One region of the Oribacterium sp. P9 genome, then DNA from elsewhere that is predicted to be linked to it. Evidence: riboswitches for the same ligand, from Rfam matches in the RefSeq annotation. Region 1 holds a riboswitch; each other region holds the start of a gene.
The links. Region 1 has a riboswitch for thiamine pyrophosphate ahead of thiC (phosphomethylpyrimidine synthase ThiC). Riboswitches for the same ligand answer to the same signal wherever they lie in the genome.
Positions count from the first base shown of each region.

Region 2: another riboswitch for thiamine pyrophosphate. It lies ahead of thiE (thiamine phosphate synthase); the one in region 1 lies ahead of thiC (phosphomethylpyrimidine synthase ThiC).
Region 3: another riboswitch for thiamine pyrophosphate. It lies ahead of thiT (energy-coupled thiamine transporter ThiT); the one in region 1 lies ahead of thiC (phosphomethylpyrimidine synthase ThiC).

Region 1 covers NZ_JBKEIS010000001.1:69,081-72,358, reverse strand. Annotated here, with positions in the region: gene thiC (phosphomethylpyrimidine synthase ThiC) at 186-1,496, opposite strand; TPP riboswitch at 1,683-1,790, opposite strand; gene glpK (glycerol kinase GlpK) at 1,864-3,278, opposite strand, start outside.
Region 2 covers NZ_JBKEIS010000001.1:481,079-484,356, forward strand. Annotated here, with positions in the region: gene ACK8P7_RS02000 (bifunctional 5,10-methylenetetrahydrofolate dehydrogenase/5,10-methenyltetrahydrofolate cyclohydrolase) at 1-428, opposite strand, end outside; gene ACK8P7_RS02005 (cyclodeaminase/cyclohydrolase family protein) at 550-1,233, opposite strand; TPP riboswitch at 1,418-1,529, shown strand; gene thiE (thiamine phosphate synthase) at 1,590-2,246, shown strand; gene thiD (bifunctional hydroxymethylpyrimidine kinase/phosphomethylpyrimidine kinase) at 2,442-3,245, shown strand.
Region 3 covers NZ_JBKEIS010000001.1:485,740-489,017, forward strand. Annotated here, with positions in the region: gene thiM (hydroxyethylthiazole kinase) at 1-258, shown strand, start outside; gene thiT (energy-coupled thiamine transporter ThiT) at 739-1,272, opposite strand; TPP riboswitch at 1,342-1,443, opposite strand; gene ACK8P7_RS02035 (ComEA family DNA-binding protein) at 1,656-2,303, shown strand; gene ACK8P7_RS02040 (Asp23/Gls24 family envelope stress response protein) at 2,457-2,843, shown strand; gene nusB (transcription antitermination factor NusB) at 2,872-3,278, shown strand, end outside.

The DNA of each region.
Region 1 (3,278 bases):
GAAGTGAAAACCCCGACGGTGTGTATGCGCACGGATCTCTCTTGAAAAAACTGCAGTACACTGGTACTCGCAGCCTGTACTGAATCCGAAAACTTGAAAACCCCGACATGCCATGCACGCCGGGGTTTTCAGGTTCATTTTTCAGGATAATAGTAAAAAATACTGAAAACAGTATTTCATCGCGATTACAGAATGTCGATGTGCTCACCGGCGAGGGCCTTGTTCATGCTGCGGACAGCACAGAATTTACCACACATACTGCAGGTATCGCTGTGGTCGTCCTCCGGGAGACGGTCATTACGGATCTTCTTTGCGGTCTCCGGATCGAGTGCACACTCGAACTGTGCGTCCCAGTCCAGGGCCTTACGTGCATCGGCCATCTTATCGTCGATGTCACGCGCGTGCGGGATCCCCTTCGCGATATCCGCTGCGTGGGCCGCGATCTTCGAAGCGATAATGCCCTGCTTTACGTCCTCAAGATTCGGAAGTGCGAGGTGCTCTGCCGGTGTGACATAGCAGAGGAAGGATGCGCCGTTCATCGCGGCGACAGCACCACCGATGGCTGCCGTGATGTGATCATATCCCGGTGCGATATCCGTCACGAGCGGTCCGAGAACATAGAACGGTGCGCCCATGCAGAGGGTCTTCTGTACTTCCATATTTGCAGCGATCTGGTTCAGTGGCACATGACCCGGACCCTCGACCATGACCTGAACGTTATGTGCCCATGCACGCTTCGTGAGTTCACCGAGACGTACGAGCTCCTCGATCTGGCATACATCGGTCGCATCCGCGAGACAGCCCGGACGGCAGGCATCGCCGAGGGAAATGGTGACATCATACTCCTCACAGATATCGAGGATCTCGTCGAAGTACTCGTAGAACGGGTTCTCCTGACCGGTCATACTCATCCATGCGAATACGAGGCTTCCGCCACGGCTGACGATGTTCATCTTACGCTGGTGCTTGCGGATCTGCTCGATGGTCTTCCGGGTGATACCACAGTGCAGGGTTACGAAGTCGACACCATCCTGTGCATGCAGACGGATGACGTCGAGGAAATCCTTCGCGGTCAGGGTATCGAGGTCACGCTGGTAATGAATGACGCTGTCGTAGACCGGCACGGTACCGATCATCGCCGGGCACTCCTTACAGAGCTTCTGACGGAACGGCTGCGTATTTCCATGGCTGGAGAGATCCATGATGGACTCCGCACCCATACGAACAGCACTCATCACCTTCTCCATCTCGAGATCATAATCCTTCATATCTCTCGACACACCGAGGTTTACATTGATCTTCGTCCGAAGCATCGAGCCGACACCCTCCGGATCCAGGCAGGTATGGTTCTTGTTTGCGCAGATCGCGACCTTACCCTCTGCCACCAGCTGACGAAGCTTCTCCTCCGTCATATGCTCCTTCTCTGCGACGATCTTCATCTGCGGCGTTACGATACCCTTCCGCGCCGCATCCATCTGTGTTGTATAATTCTGCATATTTTCTCCTTTTTTTCTCCTTTTTCTGATTCGGGATCAGCCATCATCTGTTCAGCCGCCAGACCATGACTCTGGAAAACAGCGTTTCCGCATCCTCAGGATGCCTCGCATCATGGCCTTTCTTCTGAACATATAAAAAGAGAACACCCGCAGGTGTTCTCTCAGATCCATAAACGTACAGAAGACGTCTCATCCTAAGTATTTACCTACGTTGGCATTATCCAAATCAGGTTGCGGGTCGAGATTTCTGAATCTCCTCTCAGCCGACAGCAGTCAGCTCCCCTCTTTATAATTTTGCATTTGTTAAATTATAGAACGCCTGCCTCCTGTTGGCAAGGCCAGGAAGAAAAAAGATTCAGCAAAAGATTCAGCATCCGTCTTCCTTCGCCCAGCCGTAAGCATACTTGACGGCCTTGTTCCAGCCCTTGATCTTCTTCGCTCTGTCCTCGTCAGAGATCTTCGGCTCGAAGGTCTTATCGATCGCCCAGTTCTTGATGACGTCTTCCTTGCTGGTCCAGTAACCGACGGCGAGCCCTGCAAGATAGGCTGCGCCCATCGCGGTGGTCTCTACGCACCGTGGGCGCTCTACCGGAGCATCGATGATGTCAGACTGCGTCTGCATCAGGAAGTCGTTGGCACTTGCGCCACCGTCTACCTTGAGGGCTGCCAGCTCGATACCGGCGTCTGCCTTCATGGCGTTCAGCACGTCATTTACCTGATACGCGATGGACTCCAGCGTTGCACGGATGATGTGATATTTATTCACGCCACGTGTGATGCCGACGATGGTTCCTCTTGCGTACTGATCCCAGTGCGGCGCGCCGAGGCCGGTAAATGCCGGAACGACATAGCATCCGTTGGTATCCTTTACCTTCTTCGCCATATACTCGGAGTCCGGTGAAGAATCGATGATCCGAAGCTCATCTCTCAGCCACTGAACCGCTGCACCTGCGACGAAGATGGAACCCTCGAGTGCGTAATTTACCTTGCCGTCGAGTCCCCATGCGATGGTGGTTACGAGACCGTTCTTAGAGAAGATCGGCTTCTCACCGGTATTCATCAGCATGAAGCAGCCGGTTCCATAGGTGTTCTTCGCCTCACCAGGATGGAAGCAGGTCTGTCCGAAGAGCGCCGCCTGCTGGTCACCGGCTGCACCTGCGATCGGGATCGCGCCACCGAGGTACGAAGGATCTGACTCGCCGTATACGCAGCTGGACGGCATCGGTGTCGGCAGCATGCACTTCGGGATATCGAGCTCTGCGAGGATCTCATCATCCCACTCCAGTGTGTTAATGTTAAAAAGCATCGTACGGGAAGCGTTGGAATAATCGGTTACATGAACGTGGCCCTTGGTCAGCTTCCAGATCAGCCATGTCTCGACGGTACCGAATAAGAGCTCACCCTTCTCTGCTCTTTCTCTTACACCCTCTACGTGATCGAGAATCCACTTCACCTTCGTGCCTGAGAAGTACGCATCGATGACGAGACCGGTCTTCTCTCTGAACTTATCGGTGAGGCCCTTCTCCTTCAGACTGTCACAGTACTCGGAGGTTCTGCGGCACTGCCATACGATCGCGTGATATACCGGCTCGCCGGTTTCCTTATCCCATACGATGGTGGTCTCTCGCTGGTTGGTGATACCGATACCTGCGATATCCTCTGCAGTGGCACCGATCTTATTGATCGCCTCGACGGCTACACCGAGCATGCTCGCCCAGATCTCCTCTGCATCATGCTCTACCCAGCCCGGCTTCGGGAAGTACTGTGTGAACTCACGCTGTG
Region 2 (3,278 bases), 410 kb from region 1:
ACGACGGCCTGGGCCGTACATGGTGCGAAGGCATCCGCATCGCCACGCATGACGCCGGCGACGTTTGTGTCGGTGATACCGTCGAGATCCTTCAGCGGATTCATCTTGCGAAGCATCGCTGCCTCGTCGATCTGCTTCGGGAGCGGACGCATCACGAGAATGCCGTGGATCTCCGGATCCTGGTTGATGAAGTCGAAGACCTGCTGAAACTCTTCGTTCGATACGTTTTCCGGAAGCTCATAGTCCTTCGCCTCCAGGCCGAAATCCATGAAGCGCTTCTTGATGCTGCGCTCATAGCTGAGATCGGCCTCCTTGTGGCCGACACGTAGAATCGCCAGCGCCGGCAGGATGCCGTTGTACTGTCCGACGAAGTCCAGGCACTCGCCCTTGATCTGATCTGCGATGATTTTTCCTCTTAATTCCTGCATATATTCACACTTTCTCTCGTTTTATCTGTTTGATTTTCTTCTATAGAGTAGCTCGGGACTTCTACGCGGGGCATGCAGCTGTCTGCTATGAAACAGCCTGCAGGGCTCCGGGCCATCTCTCTTACGAGAAGTCCACCTTGTTCCGGTCGATGCGGTCCAGCTCCGGATCGTACTGCGGCTTCACCTTATCCTCGACCGCCTCGTAGATCAGACGACTCTTCGCGCGACCATCCATGAGCAGCTTTCGGGCGTATTCATTGAGCTCGATCATACGGTTCTGATTCTTCATCATCTTCGTGTTGATGTAGACATTCATCACCGCGCCCTCGAGGGCGGTGCCGAGATAAGCAGCGGCCACACCGACGTCACTCTGCATGAGATTCGAGCCATGCGCCTCCAGCTCGCCGAGATAGTCGAGCGCTTCACAGACCCGCTCCATCACCTTGATCGGTGTCATGGATGCGGTGCTCAGGCAGGTTTCCAGGGTCGTCTCCTTGAAGTCCTTCTCCTCCGGCGTACTGTCCGGGAGGCCATAGGCCTGACTGAGCGGCAGGAACACCTTCTCATCCTCGTCGGAGAGCGCCAGGAAGGCCTCACGCAGCTTCGCGAGCCGCGCCTCGATGTCCCGGATGCGCGGCTCAACCTCCGCATATGTTTTCTTCCCGATGGTGAATGCACAGACCATCATGCCGAGGCTTACACCATAGGCACCGGCCAGCGCACTCGCGCCTCCACCGCCCGGCACGGATTCCCGCGCACCTAATCGCTCCAGATATGTCCGAATCGTCGTCTCCCCTGATGTCATCGTATGTTCCTTCTTTCTCGTGATTCTTCGATGTCATAATACTCGATTTTTTCGCAAAAGAAAACCCTGTGATTCAGCAAGGGGCCCCGGCTTGATTTTACACGATCTCTCCGTATGGCATATGTTGCCGCCCGTCGGGCCCTTGCTGAGCGTCCTGTCCCGTGCTATAATGACGAAGTTTAATAAAAGTACACGGGGGTGTCGGTCAGAACCGGCTGAGATAGGAACTGTGCGTTCCGGACCCTGGAAACCTGATTTGGATCATGCCAACGTAGGGAGATGGGCTTTTTGCACGCGTATTCCAGGCTGTCCGATCGGGCAGCCTTTTTTGTTTGTGATTTGAAAGAAACACAATTATGAATAGAGATTTACTTCGATTATATGCGATCACCGATCGGCACTGCCTGAAGCAGTCTTCGACCTCCGAAACAGAGGCACTGACCATGGCTGTCGAGCAGGCGATCCTCGGTGGTGCGACCATGGTGCAGTTCCGTGAAAAGGAACTTACGGGCGCGCGGCTCGAGCAGGACGCGCGGGCCGTACAGGCGGTCTGCCGGAAGCATGGGGTACCGTTCATCATGAACAACGATGTCGACCTCGCGCAGAAGCTGGACGCCGACGGCGTGCATGTCGGGCAGAGTGATCTGCCGGCGGCGGAAGCCCGTCGTCGCCTCGGTCCGGCGAAGATCATCGGCGTAACCGCGCGGACGGTGGCGGAGGCGCAGGCAGCGGAAGCGGCCGGCGCGGATTACCTCGGCTCCGGCGCGGTGTTCGGCACGAGCACGAAGCTCGATGCGAAGACGATGCCGCTCGAGACCTTCCGGGCCATCACAGCGTCGGTTCAGATTCCGGTCGTGGCCATCGGCGGGATCAGTGCGGCCAATGCAGGCGCCCTGAAAGCCCATGGCGCTGCGGGACTCGCCGTCGTCAGCAGTCTCTTCGGTGCAGCGGACATCACAGAAGCGGCGCGGACGCTGCGGGCGATCGCAGATGACATCGTCACCGACCGGTGACGAGGCGTCCGACAGAAGAGCAGCGGTTTCGCTTTCTGACTGGAAGAATGTCTGATCTCTGCATGGACAGTGGCAGACGTTCCGACGGACACTTTTAACGGTTTGACCGCGCTAAGCGTTCAAATACATCACAGCGGCAGGTTGGGGGCACCACCTCAGGTCGCTATACAAAATTAATGCGTGTGGAGGAGTACTATGTATACAGCATTAACAATCGCAGGAAGTGACTCCTGTGGAGGCGCCGGCATCCAGGCAGATATCAAGACAATGCTCGCAAATCATGTGTATGCGATGAGCGCGATTACGGCATTGACTGCCCAGAATACGACCGGTGTAAAGAGTATCATGGAGTCGACGCCTGATTTCCTGAAGGATCAGCTCGATATGATTTTTACGGATATCTATCCGGATGCAGTGAAAACGGGAATGGTTTCCTCTGGTAGCCTCATCGAGGTAATCGCAGAAAGACTCACATTCTACAAGGCCAGAAACATCGTGGTGGACCCGGTGATGATCGCCACCAGCGGGGCGAAGCTGATCAGTGACGACGCGGTCGATACACTGAAGTCGAAGCTGCTGCCGCTTGCGACGGTGATCACACCGAACATTCCGGAGAGTGAGGTGCTGTCCGGGATGACGATTCGCAGTTCCGCGGATATGGTGGAAGCGGCGAAGCGGATCCACGCAGCGTTCGGCTGTGCCGTGCTTACGAAGGGCGGCCACAGCCTGGACGATGCGAATGATGTGCTCGTGCATGGAGAGCAGGTGACCTGGTTCCACGGCAGACGAATCGAGAATTCGAACACGCACGGAACCGGTTGCACGCTGTCCTCAGCGATCGCGTCGAATCTGGCCAAGGGATATGATCTCGAAACATCCGTACAGTACGCGAAGAACTATATCTCCGGCGCACTGAATGCGATGCTGGATCTCGGAAAGGGCAGCGGTCCGATGGACCACGGCTTCAGGATCCAGGGCGATTATTCGGCATCTGTCTGAGCCGCTGACCCGCGAAGCAGCAAAACGACCTCG
Region 3 (3,278 bases), 420 kb from region 1:
GGCAGTCCGCGCATGTCGCGCGTGACCGGCACCGGCTGCATGGCGACCGAGCTGCTCGCTGCCTTCCTGGCGGTGGCATCTGGCGAGGCGGCCTTCCACGCAGCGGTAGTCGCTACCGCATTTATGGGCATCGCCGGTGAAATCGCAGAGGAGACGGCCCCACGCGGCAGTGGAAGCTACCACATCGCACTCATCGACGCACTGTCGACCATGACCGCAGAGGATATTGCTGGCAGGATTTCAGTCGGAGAAGCCTGATCTGGCCCCGAGTGATAAAGAAAAAACTCGCCTTCGGGCGAGTTTTTTTGTGACGGAATGCATATCTGAGATTTATTAAAAGCATGGACAGGCGCCGATTTTTGATGGCTTCTTGTATTTCTTCGGCGGTTCGTGTAGAATCAGTGTATCTGACAAATAGGTGTCGATCACGGGCAGATTTCTTCTGTCCGGTTCTCAAAATTTAAAACTTCATAATGCACGCATGGCATCACCATGCGTGCAGAAGCTGCGTCTTCGGCTGGATAAAACTGCAAAGAAAAAAGAGCGCCGCGGTATGCGACACTCTTTATCGTGGACTATATATACGGCGTAAAGGCCTTGGATAGAACAGCACATCCGTCGGCCGGTCGATCCGTACTTTGTACGGTGTAAAGGTCTTTAAAGATATCCCGCAGAGGCATTTCTACGCTGCATGAAGTCGGGTGAACCGATGGTGGATAAGCAGAACAGGATATCGTGTCACTGCAGTGCACTGCGCTTCGTGCGCTGGATGGCAGTGGACATCGCCGGGATCGAAAGGATGATCAGGGTGATGACCGCCTCTGCACCGATGTAGATGAGATTATAGACCGCAGAGTAGGCTGCCGGATTCCAGCCCTCCCAGGCATACTCACCGAAGAATACCCAGCCGCTCAGAAAGGCGAAGACGTATCTTCCGATGCAGGCAGCGATGTAGCCGAGGCGAAGACCGTTCTTATGGCTTGCGAAGAAACCGGAAATACCGAATGCACCGAAGGCGAACACATAATCGAGGATCGCCTGTACCGGTGTCAGTACGTATGGGTCAATGATGAACTGCAGGATACCATAGGCTACACCCGCCGCGATGCCGATCGCCGGACCGAAAAAGAAGCCAGGCAGCATCGCGAAGAGCATCGAGCACAGGGTGATGGAGCCACCGGTCGGGAACTCAAACACCTTGATCATCGAGGTGACCGTCGCAAGTGCGATGCATACCGCACAGTAAACCAGAACCTTGACATTTTTTGACATAAAAAAACCTCCTTTGAATCGCACGGATCATCCGTGACTTGGCCAGGAGGGGCAGAATATAGACAGCAGAAAAATGCTGTCATGCTTCCCTACGCAGGTACTGACCTGATCAGGTGAGAAGGGTTGGTTCTATGAAGAATCCTCTCAGCATAAGCGCCCCTAGCAATCAAGCACCATTATAAAACAGAGGAAAGTCATGTCAATAGCGGATATGCACGATCAAACGACGAAGATGTAGAAGTTTGTAACAGTTCCGGCAGGGGGCCGGAGGGACGGCAACATGAAGATTTCGGCAACATTGCCCAGACAGTGGGATTAACGAAAGGACGTTGTGGGAGGAGGACAGCGTGTCTTTGAAATGTGGAAAACAGAAAGGAACAGAGATGGGAAATTATCCGCTGACTGCGAAAGAGCAGCATAAACGAAAAGAAAAACTGGCAAAAATCCGCCAGACCGTGATGATCATCCTTATGGCAATCGCCGGCCTCTATTATATGACCGTTGAGCGTGGCCAGGTGACGAATGCAGCGATCATGACGAACGTGGACGAATCAACAGTGAAAACAAATAGAAATCAAGATAAAGAAGTACAGGAAACGAAGTTCAAAATCGAGAGCTATCTACAGCCGGAGACGACAGACGATGAAACATGCCAGACCATCCTACAGGAAATTGAAACGCCGATGGAAAGCCAGGTGGAATCGACAGAAAAAACTTTGCCTGATGCAAACCAGATCACGCAGATCATACCGAGCACTGCTGTGAACGTAACAGATGCTTCGATGATGGTAACGCAGACGGAATCGGCCGCTGATCCAACGGTGGTGCCGGTTGAAGACAAACGCGTGAACCTGAACACCGCCACTCTGGAAGAACTCGACGCACTCCCCGGCGTCGGCCCCTCCACTGCCAAAAACATCATCGCTTACCGCGAAACCCACGGCGGTTTCGCCGCTCCGGAAGAAATCATGAACGTGAAACGGATCGGCGAGAAGACCTTTGATAAGCTGAAGGCACATATTACTGTTTAAAATCATATAAAACTGCTACAATCGAGATAAGTTGACAGGATGCATAAAATATGTTTTTACATTGGTTTTATGCATGTTTTGTGGTATCATGTTCCCATAGTTTAGTCTTAATTCTCGGATTATGCCCGGGTGCAGTACATACGGAGGTTCTATATGGAACAGAATGAAGAGAGAGCAACACATGTTGTATATGAGAAGGATGAGCATGGTCAGATCGTCATCGCGGATGAGGTCGTCGCGATCATCGCAGGCATCGCAGCGACCGAGGTAAAGGGTGTCGATTCCATGTATGGCGGCTGGTCCGGCGAGATCATCTCCAGAATGGGTATCCGCGACCTCAGTAAGGGTGTAAGCATCAGCATCGAGGATGGGCACGTTTCCGTGAAGCTGAGCCTGAACGTAAGGTACGGTTACTCCATCCCGGATGTATCGAGAAACGTACAGGATAAGGTCGCTTCGGCCATCGAGTCCATGACCGGTCTCAGTGTGCTGGATGTCAACATCCGCATCGCCGGTGTGGTCAATGCTGAGAACGAGTGAGTTGAAATAAAGTATAGGTAAGGAAATCATGAATAAACGAGAAGAAAGAGATCATAAGTTTAAGCTCCTGTTCTGCACACAGTTCTACCCTGGGCAGGAGATTCCGGAGCAGCTCGCACGCTATTTCGAGTCCCCGGATTACGAGGATGGCGATGGCGTCGTGCACATCGAGAATCTGAGCGAGGAGGACCAGCAGCGTCTGGAGGCGGAGGTGGAGAAGATCACCGCGAAGCTCCCGGAGCTGGATGCGCGTATCGATTCCGCTGCCGAGGGCTGGAAGACCGATCGTATGACGAAGACCGACCTGACGGCGATTCGTCTCGCACTTTATGAGATCGAGTATGACGAGACGGTCCCGGACAGGGTAGCCATCAACGAGGCGGTCGAGCTCGCGAAGAAGTATGGTGGCGACGAGTCCGGCTCCTTCGTCAATGG